DNA from 2 places in the Dorea sp. MB18-49 genome. Region 1 is predicted to be linked to the other one. Evidence: riboswitches for the same ligand, from Rfam matches in the RefSeq annotation. Region 1 holds a riboswitch; the other holds the start of a gene.

Region 1 (7,340 bases):
AGTACCGACTCAGAAGGCTTTCCTGCTCTTTTAAAAATGAGCTGTTTTATTTCGATTACTATATTTCCATCATTCCGGACATAACACATCCTCCAACTGCTCCACATTTTTTCATATCATTCCACTGTTCTTCATCGAACTTTATTCCGCCTATTCCATACACCGGAATGCTGACTTCCCGGCAAACTTCTTTTAAGAATCCCAATCCTCTTGGCGGTAATCCCCTCTTACAATCTGTCGCATAGATATGCCCTGCCGTAAGATAGGAAGCTCCCAATTGCTCTGCTTCTTTCGCTTCTTCTACAGAATGTATAGAAATTCCAATCTTTGTAAATTTTTTCTTTTCTTCATCAGCTATTTTTTGCAAAATCGGAAGTGGCAGATGTACAGATGTACATCCCAGTTCTAGTGCAGTCTTCCAGAAATTATGAAGAATACAAGACACCTGATAACGGCGGCAAATATTCATTACTTCTTTTGCCAATGTCCCATATTCCTCTTCTGTCAGATCTTTTTCTCTTAAGATCACAGCTTCCGGATGTATCTTGCAGACTCTTTCTATCTGCTCTAAAAACGGGCGGTTGCATAATTTCCGATTGCTGACTGCAATGATTTTAAAGTCCTGATTGTTTACAGATTTTATCACTGACAACTCCTTTCAGCTGTATTCGGCATGTTTTTAACACAAGATACTCCCTGTTACACATAGATATAATCACTCATCACCGGCTGAAGATTGTGTTTCAGAAGTGCCTGATAGACCTCATCTACCGAACGTCCATCCGAGATTTCAAACTGATCGTCACCCTTGTCTTCGATATCTTCTACATGACTTCCGATACCGGTACTTACACCAGCAGATATCTTCGTTGCCGCAATACTTACCAGATTATCGCGGACTCTTTCACACTCTCGTGTCGAAACCGTGATGCTTGCAAATGGCATAAACAGGCGGTATGCACACACTACCTGCAAAAGCTGCGGTTCGTGCACATCCATCGGATTGATCCTGTCATTATTGATGATCGGACGAAGTCTCGGACATGAAAATGCGATCTCTGCATGTGGATATTTTCTCTGTAATAAATATGCATGATATCCGGTCGCAAATGCATCTTTTCTGAAATCATCCAGCCCCAGAAGTGCTCCGAATCCAACTCCACGCATGCCGCCTTTCAATGCTCTTTCCTGTGCATTTACACGATACGGGTAGATTCTCTTATGCCCTGCAAGATGAAGTGTCTCATATTTATCTGAGTTATATGTCTCCTGAAATACCGTTACATAATCTGCCCCACATTCATGCAGATATGCATATTCGTCTGAATTTACCGGATAAACCTCCAGACCAATAACTTTAAAATATTTTCTGGCGATCTTACATGCTTCACCGATGTATTCTACTGTAGATTTGTTACGGCTTTCTCCTGTCAGAATCAGGATTTCCTGCAGACCTGTCTCAGCGATCGCCGCCATCTCTTTTTCGATCTCTTCCGCATTTAACTGTGCACGGTTGATTTTGTTATGGCAATTAAAACCACAGTAAATGCAATAGTTCTCGCAATAATTTGCGATATAGATTGGTGTGAACATATAGACACTGTTACCAAAATGTTTTCTCGTCTCGATCTGCGCTGCCTGCGCTATTTCCTCCAGAAATGGCAGTGCTGCCGGTGACAATAACGCCTGAAAATCTTCCGGTGTGCGCTCTGCATGTGCCAGTGCACGTTTTACATCTTCTGCTGTATATGTATTATAATCATAAGCCTCCATGGCTGCCACGACCTGGTCGAGTATTTCTGATCCGATATCCTCCATGCCTGGAAGATAGGTCATGTGATCGATCCGGTTCTTCTTCTGGTCTTCCAGAATCTCCTCGCTTAAAATACTTTCATTAATATGTGTATCTTCATGATTTGTTCCCATTTGTCGTGCCTCCTAATCCTGCAGAAATCCGGTCAGCGGTGAAGATGCACTTGCACCACGCTCAATCGTTCTTCCAAGTCCGGAAAGGTACGCACTTCTGCCCGCTTCGATTGCTTTCTTAAATGCTTCCGCCATCGCCGGTACATCTCCCGCAGTCGCAATTGCTGTATTTGCCATAACTGCGGCTGCTCCCATCTCCATTGCCTCGCATGCCTGGGACGGACGTCCGATTCCGGCATCTACGATGATTGGCAGATCGATCTCATCGATCAGGATCTGAATAAAGTCTTTTGTGCTAAGCCCTTTATTTGATCCGATCGGTGCGCCAAGCGGCATGATACATGCTGCACCGGCATTTGCAAGATCTCTTGCAGCATTCAGATCTGGATACATGTACGGCATAACCACGAATCCTTCTTTTGCAAGAATTTCTGTAGCTTTGATCGTCTCATAATTATCCGGAAGGAGATATTTCGAATCTCTTACCACTTCCACCTTGACGAAATTGCCACATCCGACTTCTCTGGAAAGTCTGGCAATACGTACTGCTTCTTCTGCATTTCTGGCTCCTGATGTATTCGGAAGAAGTGTCACATCTTCCGGAATATAATCCAGAATATTTGCCAGACCGCCTTCATTTGCACGACGGAGTGCCAGTGTGATAATCTGTGCCCCTGCTTTTTCCACACATGCTTTCACCAGATCCAGTGAAAATTTTCCTGAACCTAATATAAAACGAGAAGTAAACTCTTTTCCTCCAAGTGTAAATGTATCTGTATTTTTTATTTCTTTTTTATCCATAATCAGGACCTTCTTTCCTATTATTTTCTGCTCATGCTTTTTTATTTATCTATCTTTTTTTGCGGCATGAATCTTATGTTTCTTACCTGTCTTCCTACACATCCTCTTCTCCAAGGATCAGACGTGTGATCATATTCGCCTCATGTGCTGCACAGATTGCAACTCTTGGTGCCATCAGGCCATTTCCATACGTTGGTGCCGTCTCGCGGTCTCCGCACAGGTAAAAGTTCTTCATTAACTTCTGTGTGCGAATCGTATTACTGCTTCCGTATCCGGCCATACCGGTTGCCGATACGAGTTTCTTTCCCGGGAAATATTCCAGTATTCCATTCACCAGCATTGCCTTCGCCTCTGGATTATCGAATGCTTCACATACAATAGGCTCGTCACGAAATAGTGTCTTAAGATTTTCTTCTGTGACTTTCACGCAGTCTGTATAGATATCCAGATACGGATTAATTTTTAACAGTAATGATTTTAACGCATCTGTTTTATACATTCCGATATGCTCCATAAAGTACTGCTGCCGGTTCAGGTTCGTAATATCTACTACATCAAAATCTATCAGATGGAGATGTCCGACTCCGATTCTGGCAAGTGCATATGCCACATTTGATCCTAATCCGCCAAGTCCGGCTATCGCAACCCTTCCTGCAGACAGATGCTTCTGCTTTTCCGGAGAATGTCTTTCATTAAGCGCAGCCATAATCTCTTCTTTACTAAGTACTTTTGCGTTCGCATTTTTCGTCATATTTTCTGATACGATTTCTCCCATGAATGTTAGCCTCCTCCTACAAATGTCACAACTTCCAGACGGTCGCCGTCTTTTAACATGGTATCGGAATAACTATATTTTGGAAGAATATCTCCGTTTAACTCTACAGCAATTCTTTTTACCTGATACTGATTCTGCTCCAGATATTCTGCAACAGTAGTATCCTCTGTCAGATTGATTTCTTTTCCATTTACGATAATCATGTATGTTCTCCTTTCCCGGATATATACAGCGAACTTGCCACTGACAACTTCTCTTGCATACTTTAGTATGAAAAAAGAGTTCACGAAGTAAATACACCCGTGGTGGTGCACCCCTTCATGAACTCTCGTTCACTCTCAACTTATCCGATATTCAATTGTTCCTGATTTCCGTCACATAGTAACAAAAAAGAGAGCTACCAACTAAATGCATCTCTCCTAAAATCTACGTTATACATTCCTACGTTGGCATTATCCAAATCAGGTATATGGGTCGAAGTTCTTAACTTCCTCTCAGCCTGGTACACAAGCTCCCCGTGTTTTATCTACACATTTAAGTATAAGAACTCATACACGAAATGTCAACTTATTTTTTATTCATTTCTGACTTTTTTCGAAACAACTATTTTTATTCATTCTATTTATTATCAAAAGTAATATTCCGTACCATATTTCTGTTAATCAGCTGTGTCCCTTTCTTTGTATCAACCTTTACCCACTGTATATCTGCGTCCATGAGCTTTCCTTTGATTGCTCCTACTTCGTTGAACAGACTTATCGTACATTCTTTTCCCATATACTGACCTAACATTGAACCATCCATATCTTCTTCCATCCTTTCTCCATTTACGATCGTGATTACATTATTTGCCGCCTGTACTGCCATCACTGTAACCATATTCAGGTTATTAATCGCTACCATCGTTGCAACATCCATGTAGTCCACCTCCATCTTTTTTTGCAGGTCTTGTTATCAGTATATCATACTTCCAGATGATAGAACGATTTTAATGCTCACACCCATTCCCGCTGCCGCCATCGCATATGTTGCCTGAATATCCATTGTCGAAAACTGTACATTCGGCTTAATCCCATGCTTATCCAGATAACGTGTTCCATCAATATCTAATCCTGGACATGTTACAATATAGGCTTCCGTCTCTGCAAATTTTGCCGAAAATATCTTTCTTTTTGCCAGCTTGTGTCCCTCTGGCAATAATGCAACCATCGGATCCTTGTACAAGGTACGATCAATACCGGCGGAACCTTCACCGGTACTTATAACGTACTTGGGAAAATGGTTCTGACGTTAGCCGGAAGTACGCTCCAGATTGCACTTCGCATAATCTTAACCTGGTTCTTCTTCCCTCATTTTGAGCTGACAGCCCCTGCCATTGCTACCGGTATCGGCTGGCTTATGGCCAATCTGCTCTGGCTTATCTGTCTGACCAGACTTCGTCGGCAATCTCTTTTACAAGCTTAAGCTTTGCCCACTGTTCTTCTTCTGTCAGCTTATTACCGATCTCGCAGGATGCAAATCCGCACTGCGGGCTTAAGTATAAGCGGTCAAGCGGAACATATTTTGCTGCTTCGTGGATTCTTGCGATTACTTTTTCTTTGTCTTCCAGTTCCGGTGTCTTGGTTGTTATAAGTCCAAGTACGACCTTCTTATCGCCGGATACCTTTGCAAGTGGTGCAAATCCGCCGGATCTCTTGTCGTCATATTCCAGATAATATGCATTTACATTTTCTTCTCCGAATAACAAATCCGCTACGGAATCATATGCTCCGGAACTGAAGAATGTAGAATGATAATTTCCACGGCATACATGTGTATTGATCACCAGATCTTCCGGTGCCTGTGCTACTACCTGGTTATTCAGTTCCAGAAGGAGTTTCTTGTAATCTTCCAGTCTCTGTCCTGTTCTTCCGGTCAGTGCAACTGCCATCTTCGCATCTACCATTCCGCCCCATACGCAGTCATCAAACTGAAGGTTACGGCAGCCTGCTGCATAGATTTCCTGCACGAATTCACCGTATGCCTTAATCACATCCTCGGCAAATGCTTCTTCCGATCCATAGATTTCTAATGTTGTATTCAGAAGCTGTGCCCCGGTAAAGTATGCATAGAACTGTCCCGGTGACGGGATAGTCTGTTTTGCGACAGTATTTTCATCTTCTAATGCTTTGATGAATTTGAAATGCTCTACGAAAGGATGATTCTTTACTGAAATCTTTCCCGTCATGTATGTATCATCAATCATTGCAGCTTCTGCGTCAAATGTTGTATTCCCCTCTACTGTCTTCTGATGCTCGATACCTTCAAATCCCCACATGAAATCCAGATGCCATGTCGATCTTCTGAATTCTCCGTCCGTGATCACATGATATCCAAGTTCCTTAATCTTTACCACCAGTTCCAGGATGCATTCATCTTCTACTGCGGTCAGTTTTTCCTGTGAGATTGTCCCTTCTTCGAAATTCTTTCTTGCGTCTTTTAATTTCTGTGGGCGTAAAAAACTTCCTACAAAGTCGTAACGAAATGGTGTGTTCATGATTATTTCCTCCTTGCCGGCAGAGACTTAGGTTTTCTGTCTTTTTTGTTGTCCCTGATGGCTTTCTTTTATATTTTTTATATTTTTCATATTCTTGATGATGTTCTCGATCGATGGATTTATTATAATTTGTTTTGATAAACTTGTATAATACAAAAAAATGTGTATTTGTCATAGTTTTAAACTATATCAAATATCCCTTTCAAATCATCAACCGACTATCTACAGAAGCTGCCACCGGCAATTTTTCTTACATATTTTGACATCTATATAGCCTGCCACCGCCACCCTTTCTTGTATACTTTGGCATAAAAATCTCAGATTTCACTTCTTTATTATATCACAATCATATATCCGCTATATTAATTATAGCTTTCACTTATCTTTATCACAGTTGTATAATTTATTCGGATGAAAAAATATGAAAGGAAGCGCTTTATTATGGAGGAAAAAACACTTTTTCCCAGAGAAGAAAAATCAGAAATCTTATTTAAGAAAATATCCGAAGATAAATGGGCATGTGAAAAACTGATGGAAACATTCTGCAGTTATTTATTCAGTAACGATGGGGTAGACCTTCCCGATTCTCCGTCATCTACAGAATTCGCACAGGCTCTTTTTAATTCTTATCGCAATCGGGATTTATCTGCGTTTCTGATGGCTATCTGTCAGAATACAGTCTTTGATCTTTTAAGAAATGCATTCCTGATTCCCTATCGGTTCAATGCGGACGGAAAACAGAATCCGATGATCATGACAGATGAAAACGGAATGTTACTTCCTGAATATAAGAGATCGATTCATGAACGGGAATACCGTCATTTCCATGAGGTATATACAGATCTCGGAGCTCCAAAGAATATTTTTCTGGCACAGGCATACCGCTACAGCCATTCTTATACATCCGACGATATGGAACCGGAACAAAACATTCTGGAAAAGAATAACGGTGTACTGTTGATCCGTGAATTACCGGATACCGTAAAATTAAAAGAAACCGAAGCAGAAGCTTATTCTGCTATTCTGGATATTGTCATAAAACTTCAGAAAGAGCTTCCTATGTCCTATGTATTCTATGGACAGGATTCTCTTGTTGAAGATAATACCCGTTATGATGAGATCGGAGTTTTCCTTCCGAATTCACATTTCTTAAAAAATCTGGAACGCCACGTTTCCAAAGCAGAGGCGATCATTTATGCAGACAACTAATTCTGACTTTATTGATATTATGGAAAAAAATCATATGGAGATTCCATGGCATGACTACGCCAATGATGACAGTAATGTGTTGATTGCAGAAGC
Region 2 (7,340 bases), on a different contig from region 1:
CAAGTTCTGCAATCCCCGCTGTCATCGGAAGCAGTCCATATCCCATTCCCTGAATTCCGTTTCTATACAAATTAACAATAACAAGAGGCAGGAATGACACGCTTACACACCTCAAATAAATATCCACATATTCCATGATCTGATTTACATTCTCTGATACAAAGAATATCGTCATATATTTTCCGACAAAGAAAATAATCACACCTGTCACAACCGCATAAATAAATCCAATCAATGTTGCACTCTTAAATCCTTTACGGATTCTCGTATATTTCCCTGCCCCCATATTCTGTGCACAGTAAGTCGCCATCGTTGTACCAAGCGCAACGTAGGCCTGCGTAAACACCTGCTCGATCTTGCTTGCTGCCGCAAATCCGGCTGCAGCTGTAGAACCGAGGATATTCAGGCAAGACTGTACAACAATCGTTCCTATCGCCGTGATGGAATATTGGAATGCCATCGGAAGTCCGATCTTCAGCTGCCATCCGGCCAGATTCTTATCTATTTCCCAGTCTTCTCTATGAAGATACAGTGCGGGAACCTTCTTTGCAATATATAGCAGACACAGGATTCCCGAAATTCCCTGTGCGATCACTGTCGCATAGGCTGCCCCTGCCGCTCCCATTCTAAAGACAATGATAAACACCAGATCCAGCACAATATTCAAAAGTGCTGCAATCACAAGAAAATAAAGCGGACGCTTACTATCGCCTAGTGCCCTTAATACACTTGCAAGATAATTGTAAAGTGCCTGTGCCACAATCCCGCCGCAAATGACCATAATATATCCGTAAGCTTCTCCATACATGTCTGACGGTGTATTCATCAGATGCAACACCTTCGCCATACTGATCATGCTCAGCAATGTAAGAATAACGGTTACGATCCCTGTAAGTACCGCACCGGATGCCACAGACTTCTTCATCGCCTTCATGTTTCCGGCTCCGAAGTGCTGTGCTGTAACAACCGTAAATCCCGCCGTAACTCCCTGCAGGAAGCCAATGATCAGAAATACCAGTGTTCCACATGCTCCTACCGCCGCCAGTGCCGCATTACCGACAAATTTCCCGACGATCACCGTATCTGCCATATTATAAAACTGCTGAAAAATATTACCGATAAAGATCGGCATTGTAAAATTGAAAATGATCTTCCCGGGAGTGCCGGCCGTCATATCTTTTTCCATCCTGTTTTCCTCCTTTTCCGTCATCTGTGTATATCGCTATCTTTCATCTTCATTCTATGTGTTTACGTTAAGAAAAGACCCTGATATCGCTTCAGAGCCTTTTCTCGCAAAACTTTATTCATTATATAAAACACAGAAAACAATTGCAACTATTTTTCTGCAGATTTATTTACAAATCCAACTTTATTAAGCGGCCAGTACCGGAATCCTGCTTTGGCCAGAATTGTCTCTTTCTTTACATACGTGTTATCCCAGTATCTGGAATCCAGACTATTGTTCCGGTTATCCCCCATTACAAAATAACTATCTTCCGGAACTTCATAAGGTCCGAAGCTTCCTGCCATCTCTTCCGGGCAGAAGCTTACCGCCTGTGTCTGCTCTTTTCCATCAATGTAAATCTTCCCGTCTTTCACGGTAACTGTCTCTCCTGGCAGTCCGATCACGCGCTTGATAAAAATCTTGGACGGATCATCTGGATATTTGAAGATTACAATGTCATATCTCTCTGGATCATCTTTGATATATGCCAGACGGTTTCCCAGCACCCGGTCTCCTTTCATAATCGTATTCTGCATAGATTCCGATGGAATCACGGCATTGATATACACCAGTTTGTTCATTGCAAATACAACACAGAATATGATCAGAAATGTTTTCAGATAATCCCATACAGCCGCCATACCGGTCAGCTCTTCCTCTTCCTGCTTCTTTTCCTTTTTATTTTTCATATTTTTACACTCTCCCCTTTCATGTAGCACATACGCGATCTTTTTCACACATTTTTACGTTCTCCCCACGCTTCACACATATAGCTTCATATAGTTTATGAAAGTTTTAATATAACCCTATCCGGACTGAATGCCACTTCATTGCCCTCATTAATCTCTTTCTGATAAAGTTCCGCATCCGGAATCTCTAACTGAATCTCTTCTTCACTTTTCAGCTTCAGAAGGGTTACTTTAGCCATTGGTTCTACCCCGTCCGGTCTTCCTTCACATCCAAAATCCGGTTCATCAATTCTCATCACCAGATATCTCATATCCAGGATATCTACTGTCTGCGCATCTAATTTTCCATCAAAGAACTTATCCAGTACTCTCCGAAAGACTTCATTCTCTTTTGCCGCCAGCGCAAACAACGTCATTGACGAACGCAGTTTCAGATCATCAGGCCATCCCATGACTCTGGTTGCATCATCTGATTCCAGTTGCAAAAGTGCCTCTGAGCTCTCTCTTAAATGTGCATTTGTCACTGCGTTTTCTATATATGCTTTAGCTTCTTCATAGTCTTCAATAGCGTAGTACATTGCAGTACCGCTACTCCCCAGCCCCTGAATCTGCGGAAAAATGTACCACATCCAGCAACTTCTCTTATGTCCACTCTTAATCTCTGCAAGAGCTGTCTTAAATTCTGACTCCTGCGCTTTGATAAACCTCTCTAGATTATTCTCTCTCATTCTTTTTTTGAACCTCCAGTCCATACATCTGTCTGTACGCTGCTTCTTTTCCAGTACAGTTTTTATAACAACATCTTTTTCTATTTTAGCATACCTTTCTATGTCATGTATACATCAAATCATCCGACATCTATAGAATAACCGAAACGCAAAAAGCAGAAACTATTTTTTACACCAGCTTCCGCTTTTCTTACTTTTATTACTTAATCTGTAGGATATGAAGATTCCTTATATTTTTCCAGACTTTTTAAACAGCATATGAAATCCCCTCTTCTTCTTACCAGCAGAAAAATTTTCTTGCATTTTCCGATATGCCAGACTATAATAACGATTGAACAAAGTTTTTTATAAACAGGGGGGAGCTGGAGAAAACCGGCTGAGAGGAAGCGTAATTCCGTTTCGACCCTTTACCTGATTTGGATAATGCCAACGGAGGGATTCATACCATGTATTGATTTGACAGAGATGCCCCCGCATCTCTTCTTTTTTACTTTTTGTACCCTCCATCCGCTTTATGAATGAAGGGTATTTTTTTATGAAAGGAATGTTTATTTATGACACACACAACTTTATCATCAGACTCTTCACGGACAAGACGACTGGCTCTTGCCGGTGTATTTACGGCTCTTGCCATCGTCGGAAGTTTCTTAAGCTTTCCGGTTGCAGGCAGTAAATGTGCACCTGTACAGCATATTATTAATATCCTGGCAGCAGTCACGTTAGGACCCTGGTACAGTGTAGGAATTGCATTTTGTGCCAGCCTGTTACGAAATCTACTTGGTCTTGGCAGCATGATGGCTTTTCCCGGAAGTATGGTTGGAGCACTTTGCTGTGGACTTGTATACTCCATTTGCCACAAGCTCAGCCTGACTTGTCTTGCAGAGGCACTCGGCACAGGAATTCTTGGCGGCCTGGCTGCTTATCCTGTTGCAGTATATATTATGGGAATCACTCCTGCCGGGATCTTCGTCTATGTAGTTCCATTTCTGATTTCTACTATTGCAGGAAGCATTCTTGCATTTCTGCTGATTACAGCGCTGAACAAAAGCGGCGTAATGGCTATGATAAAAACGACTCGTTAAGAGTTGTTTAGAAACGGTACATTGGGGACACCACCTTGTACCGCATACACAAGTATCAGATTTTCCCATCTGATATAGGCGTCAGTAATTTCATAGTTCTTTTATGAACCTCAGATCTGTGTAGAGAAATGTTTCCCTGCATCGAAATCTGTGTGTTTTTGCTGACGCATTATAACCTTATATTTAATTTTTTAACGGAGGCAAACACATGAGAAATTACACAACACAGATGGATGCTGCAAGAAAAGGAATTGTCACTCCTGAAATTGAGATTGTAGCAAAAAAAGAAAACATGACAACAGAAGCACTTATGAAACTTGTTGCAGAAGGCAAGGTTGCAATCTGTGCCAACAAGAATCACACCAGCCTTGATCCGGAGGGTGTCGGAAGCATGCTCCGTACCAAGATCAATGTAAACCTTGGTGTATCCCGCGACTGTAAGGATTACAATATTGAAATGGAAAAAGTTATGAGCGCTGTAAATCTTGGTGCTGAAGCCATCATGGATTTATCGAGCCACGGTAACACACAGCCATTCCGCCAGAAACTGACACATGAATGTCCTGCTATGATCGGTACTGTTCCTGTATACGACAGTGTCATCCACTATCAGAGAGATCTTGCAACTCTGACTGCGCAGGACTTCATCGACGTTGTCCGTCTTCACGCAGAAGATGGTGTGGACTTTGTCACACTTCACTGCGGAATTACACGTAAAACGATTGAACAGATAAAAAAACACAAACGTAAAATGAATATTGTAAGCCGTGGCGGAAGTCTTGTATTTGCATGGATGTGTATGACCGGAGAAGAAAATCCTTTCTACGAACACTATGATGAGATTCTTGATATCTGCGAAGAATATGATGTTACTATCTCCCTTGGTGATGCATGCCGCCCTGGATGTCTGGCCGATGCTACCGATGTATGCCAGATTGAAGAACTTGTGCGTCTTGGAGAACTTACAAAACGTGCATGGGACCACAATGTACAGGTAATGGTAGAAGGACCGGGACATGTACCGCTTGATCAGGTTGCTGCCAACATGAAAGTACAGCAGAGTATCTGCATGGGTGCTCCGTTCTATGTACTTGGCCCTCTTGTTACGGATATTGCTCCAGGTTACGATCACATCACATCCGCTATCGGTGGTGCAGTTGCTGCTATGAATGGTGCTGCATTCTTATGTTATGTAACACCTGCAGAACATCTGGCGCTTCCTAATGTAGATGACGTAAAACAGGGGATCATTGCTTCCAAGATTGCTGCCCATGCTGCCGACATCGCCAAAGGTGTTCCCGGAGCACGTGATATTGATGATAAAATGGCTGAAGCACGTCAGAAACTTGACTGGGACGCACAGTATGCCTGTGCATTAGACCCTGAAACAGCCAAAGCCATCCGTGACAGCCGAAGCCCGGAAGATGATCATAGTGATACCTGCAGTATGTGCGGAAAATTCTGTGCAGTCAGAAGTATGAATAAAGCTTTGGCCGGAGAATATATTGATATTCTGTAATTCTTGGGATTTAATTTATTAACTGGAGAAGCGGCCTCTCAGTCCTTGAAGGAAACAATAGATAAGGCTTCTTGTTCAGGTTCCATACCATAAGAAACACTAAGAGAGTCTGAATCACCTAAAAGCAAAGGAACTACGCTCAAACTCGGCGTTCGCCTCAAACACGTTCGCTTCGTTCCTTTAACAGTGCTTCTGACTCTCTAATTGTTTCTAACGGCATTCCACATTCACAATAATCCTTATCTATTGTTTCCTTCAAGTCGTGACTGGCTGTGAATGTTAATAAATGTGAAGAAGGTGTTGGAAATAGTTAAGCGTCAAAATTATGCGTTGGGTTTTCGAAATTTGCCTGTTTGAGCCGAATGGCAAGTTGCAAATTTCGGAAGCCCGTTTTTAGCATAATTTTGACGCTTTAGTATTTCCCGCCGACGGAACCTGAACAGGAACGGCTTCCTACTTTTTATGCAGGTCCGGGTCGTCGTGCCTTCCTGAATTAAATAAATCCCAATTTAAATCTCCACCTCAAACGGCAGCCTGTCCAGAATATCTTTCTGCATATCTACTCCTGGGTAGACTTCGATCAGTTTTAAGCCTTTTGGTGTCAGTCTGAACACACAGCGTTCTGTTACATACAATACCTTTTGTCCGTTTTCAATCGCTCGCTTTGCAGAGAAGCTTACACTGTTGACCTTCTCTACGAACTTAGCAATTTCTCCTTCTTTCTGAATCGTCACCACTCCTTTTTTCTGCGTAACCTCCAGACCTTTGGCATCAAATGTCATACAGAACACAACCGTCGGTGTCTTTGCCGTAATATTTGCAAATCCGCCGATTCCGGCAAATGCACCCGGTCCTCTGTGTGCATTGATGTTGCCATATTTGTCAACTTCCAGAGCTCCCATAAAGCAGATGTCCAGTCCTCCGTTATCATATAAGTCGAACTGGTTCGCCATATCATAGACTGACGCTGCACCAATCATAGCTCCAAATGCTTCTCCCGATACAGGAAATCCGCCGATACCACCTGACTCTACCGTAAGGGTTACCATATCCAGCATGCCGCTCTTTCTCGCATACCGGGATACCATCTCTGGGATACCGATTCCGATATTCACGATATCATCCACCCGAAGTTCCTGTGCAGCTCTCTTACCAATGATATTGCCCGTCACACTGTTCTTTTTTGGTTTGGTCGATACATTCTCGATCTTTTCACTCCATGTATACCAGTCCTTGTAAGGAATCTCAAAGCTTCCCGTAAGCGCCGTATACGCTTCGTTTCTCTTTTCCGGCTCTGCCACAACAATTGCATCTACAAGACATCCCGGAATAATGGCGTTACGTGGACGCGACGGTGTATCAACCAGACGGTCTACCTGTACGATAACTTTTCCCCTGTTTGCCTTTACCGCCTGACAGATGGAAAGAGCATCGCCGGACATAAACATATCATCGAATGTGATATTTCCCTTTCTGTCTGCTGCTGTTCCTTTAATCAGTGCGATCGTAATCTTCGGAAGCTTGTAATACAGGAATTCGTCCCCGTCTACTTCTACATGTTTTACCAGTGAATCATCGATGGATATGCGGTTAATACCAGGTCCTTCTCTTCTTGGATCTACGAATATATCCAGTCCGACTTTCGAAAGGGCTCCCGGCAGACCTCCGGCCTGTGCACGGATTGCATGAGAAATACATCCAAGGGGAAGATTATACGCTTCAAAACGGTCCTCCAGCACCAGTTTCTTTGTGCTCATCATGGCTCCGAAATGTCCACAGATCAGTTTGTCTACTGCACCTTCTCTGATATATCCTTCTGCATTATGTTCTTCATCCCAGACGCCGAATCCCGCACTGGATACAATCGTCAGATGTGTAGGAGACTGCATCTTCTGATATCTCCGGTAGATTGCTTCATGAAGTTCTGTCGGGTTCTCTATTCCTACAAATGAATTGACACAGATACAGTCTCCATCCCTGATCAGACGGATGGCTTCATCTGCACTCATGATTTCATACATTTTTTCTAACTCCTTTAACCTTTGTACTGACAAAAAATAATTAATTCTATTTTATCTTATTACTCTGCTAAAGTCT

Evidence for each region. A riboswitch is a leader RNA that binds a small molecule or an ion and turns the genes downstream of it on or off. The one in region 1 is predicted to bind thiamine pyrophosphate.
Region 2: linked by a shared signal. The riboswitch ahead of thiW (energy coupling factor transporter S component ThiW) and the one ahead of thiS (sulfur carrier protein ThiS) in region 1 are both predicted to bind thiamine pyrophosphate.

Annotation. Positions count from the first base shown of each region.
Region 1 is NZ_JAMOYX010000002.1:10,476-17,815, reverse strand. Features, by position in the region: gene NCY30_RS01885 (thiamine phosphate synthase) at 59-646, opposite strand; gene thiH (2-iminoacetate synthase ThiH) at 700-1,926, opposite strand; gene NCY30_RS01875 (thiazole synthase) at 1,939-2,727, opposite strand; gene thiF (sulfur carrier protein ThiS adenylyltransferase ThiF) at 2,822-3,502, opposite strand; gene thiS (sulfur carrier protein ThiS) at 3,508-3,705, opposite strand; TPP riboswitch at 3,924-4,030, opposite strand; gene NCY30_RS01860 (hypothetical protein) at 4,121-4,420, opposite strand; gene NCY30_RS01855 (LysR family transcriptional regulator substrate-binding protein) at 4,457-4,726, opposite strand; gene NCY30_RS01850 (5-methyltetrahydropteroyltriglutamate--homocysteine S-methyltransferase) at 4,920-6,038, opposite strand; gene NCY30_RS01845 (DUF4866 domain-containing protein) at 6,480-7,247, shown strand; gene NCY30_RS01840 (threonine/serine ThrE exporter family protein) at 7,234-7,340, shown strand, end outside.
Region 2 is NZ_JAMOYX010000037.1:23,997-31,336, forward strand. Features, by position in the region: gene NCY30_RS10935 (MATE family efflux transporter) at 1-1,186, opposite strand, end outside; gene lepB (signal peptidase I) at 1,336-1,914, opposite strand; gene NCY30_RS10945 (DUF1810 domain-containing protein) at 2,010-2,642, opposite strand; TPP riboswitch at 2,988-3,097, shown strand; gene thiW (energy coupling factor transporter S component ThiW) at 3,197-3,724, shown strand; gene thiC (phosphomethylpyrimidine synthase ThiC) at 3,933-5,243, shown strand; gene NCY30_RS10960 (CoA-transferase) at 5,753-7,264, opposite strand.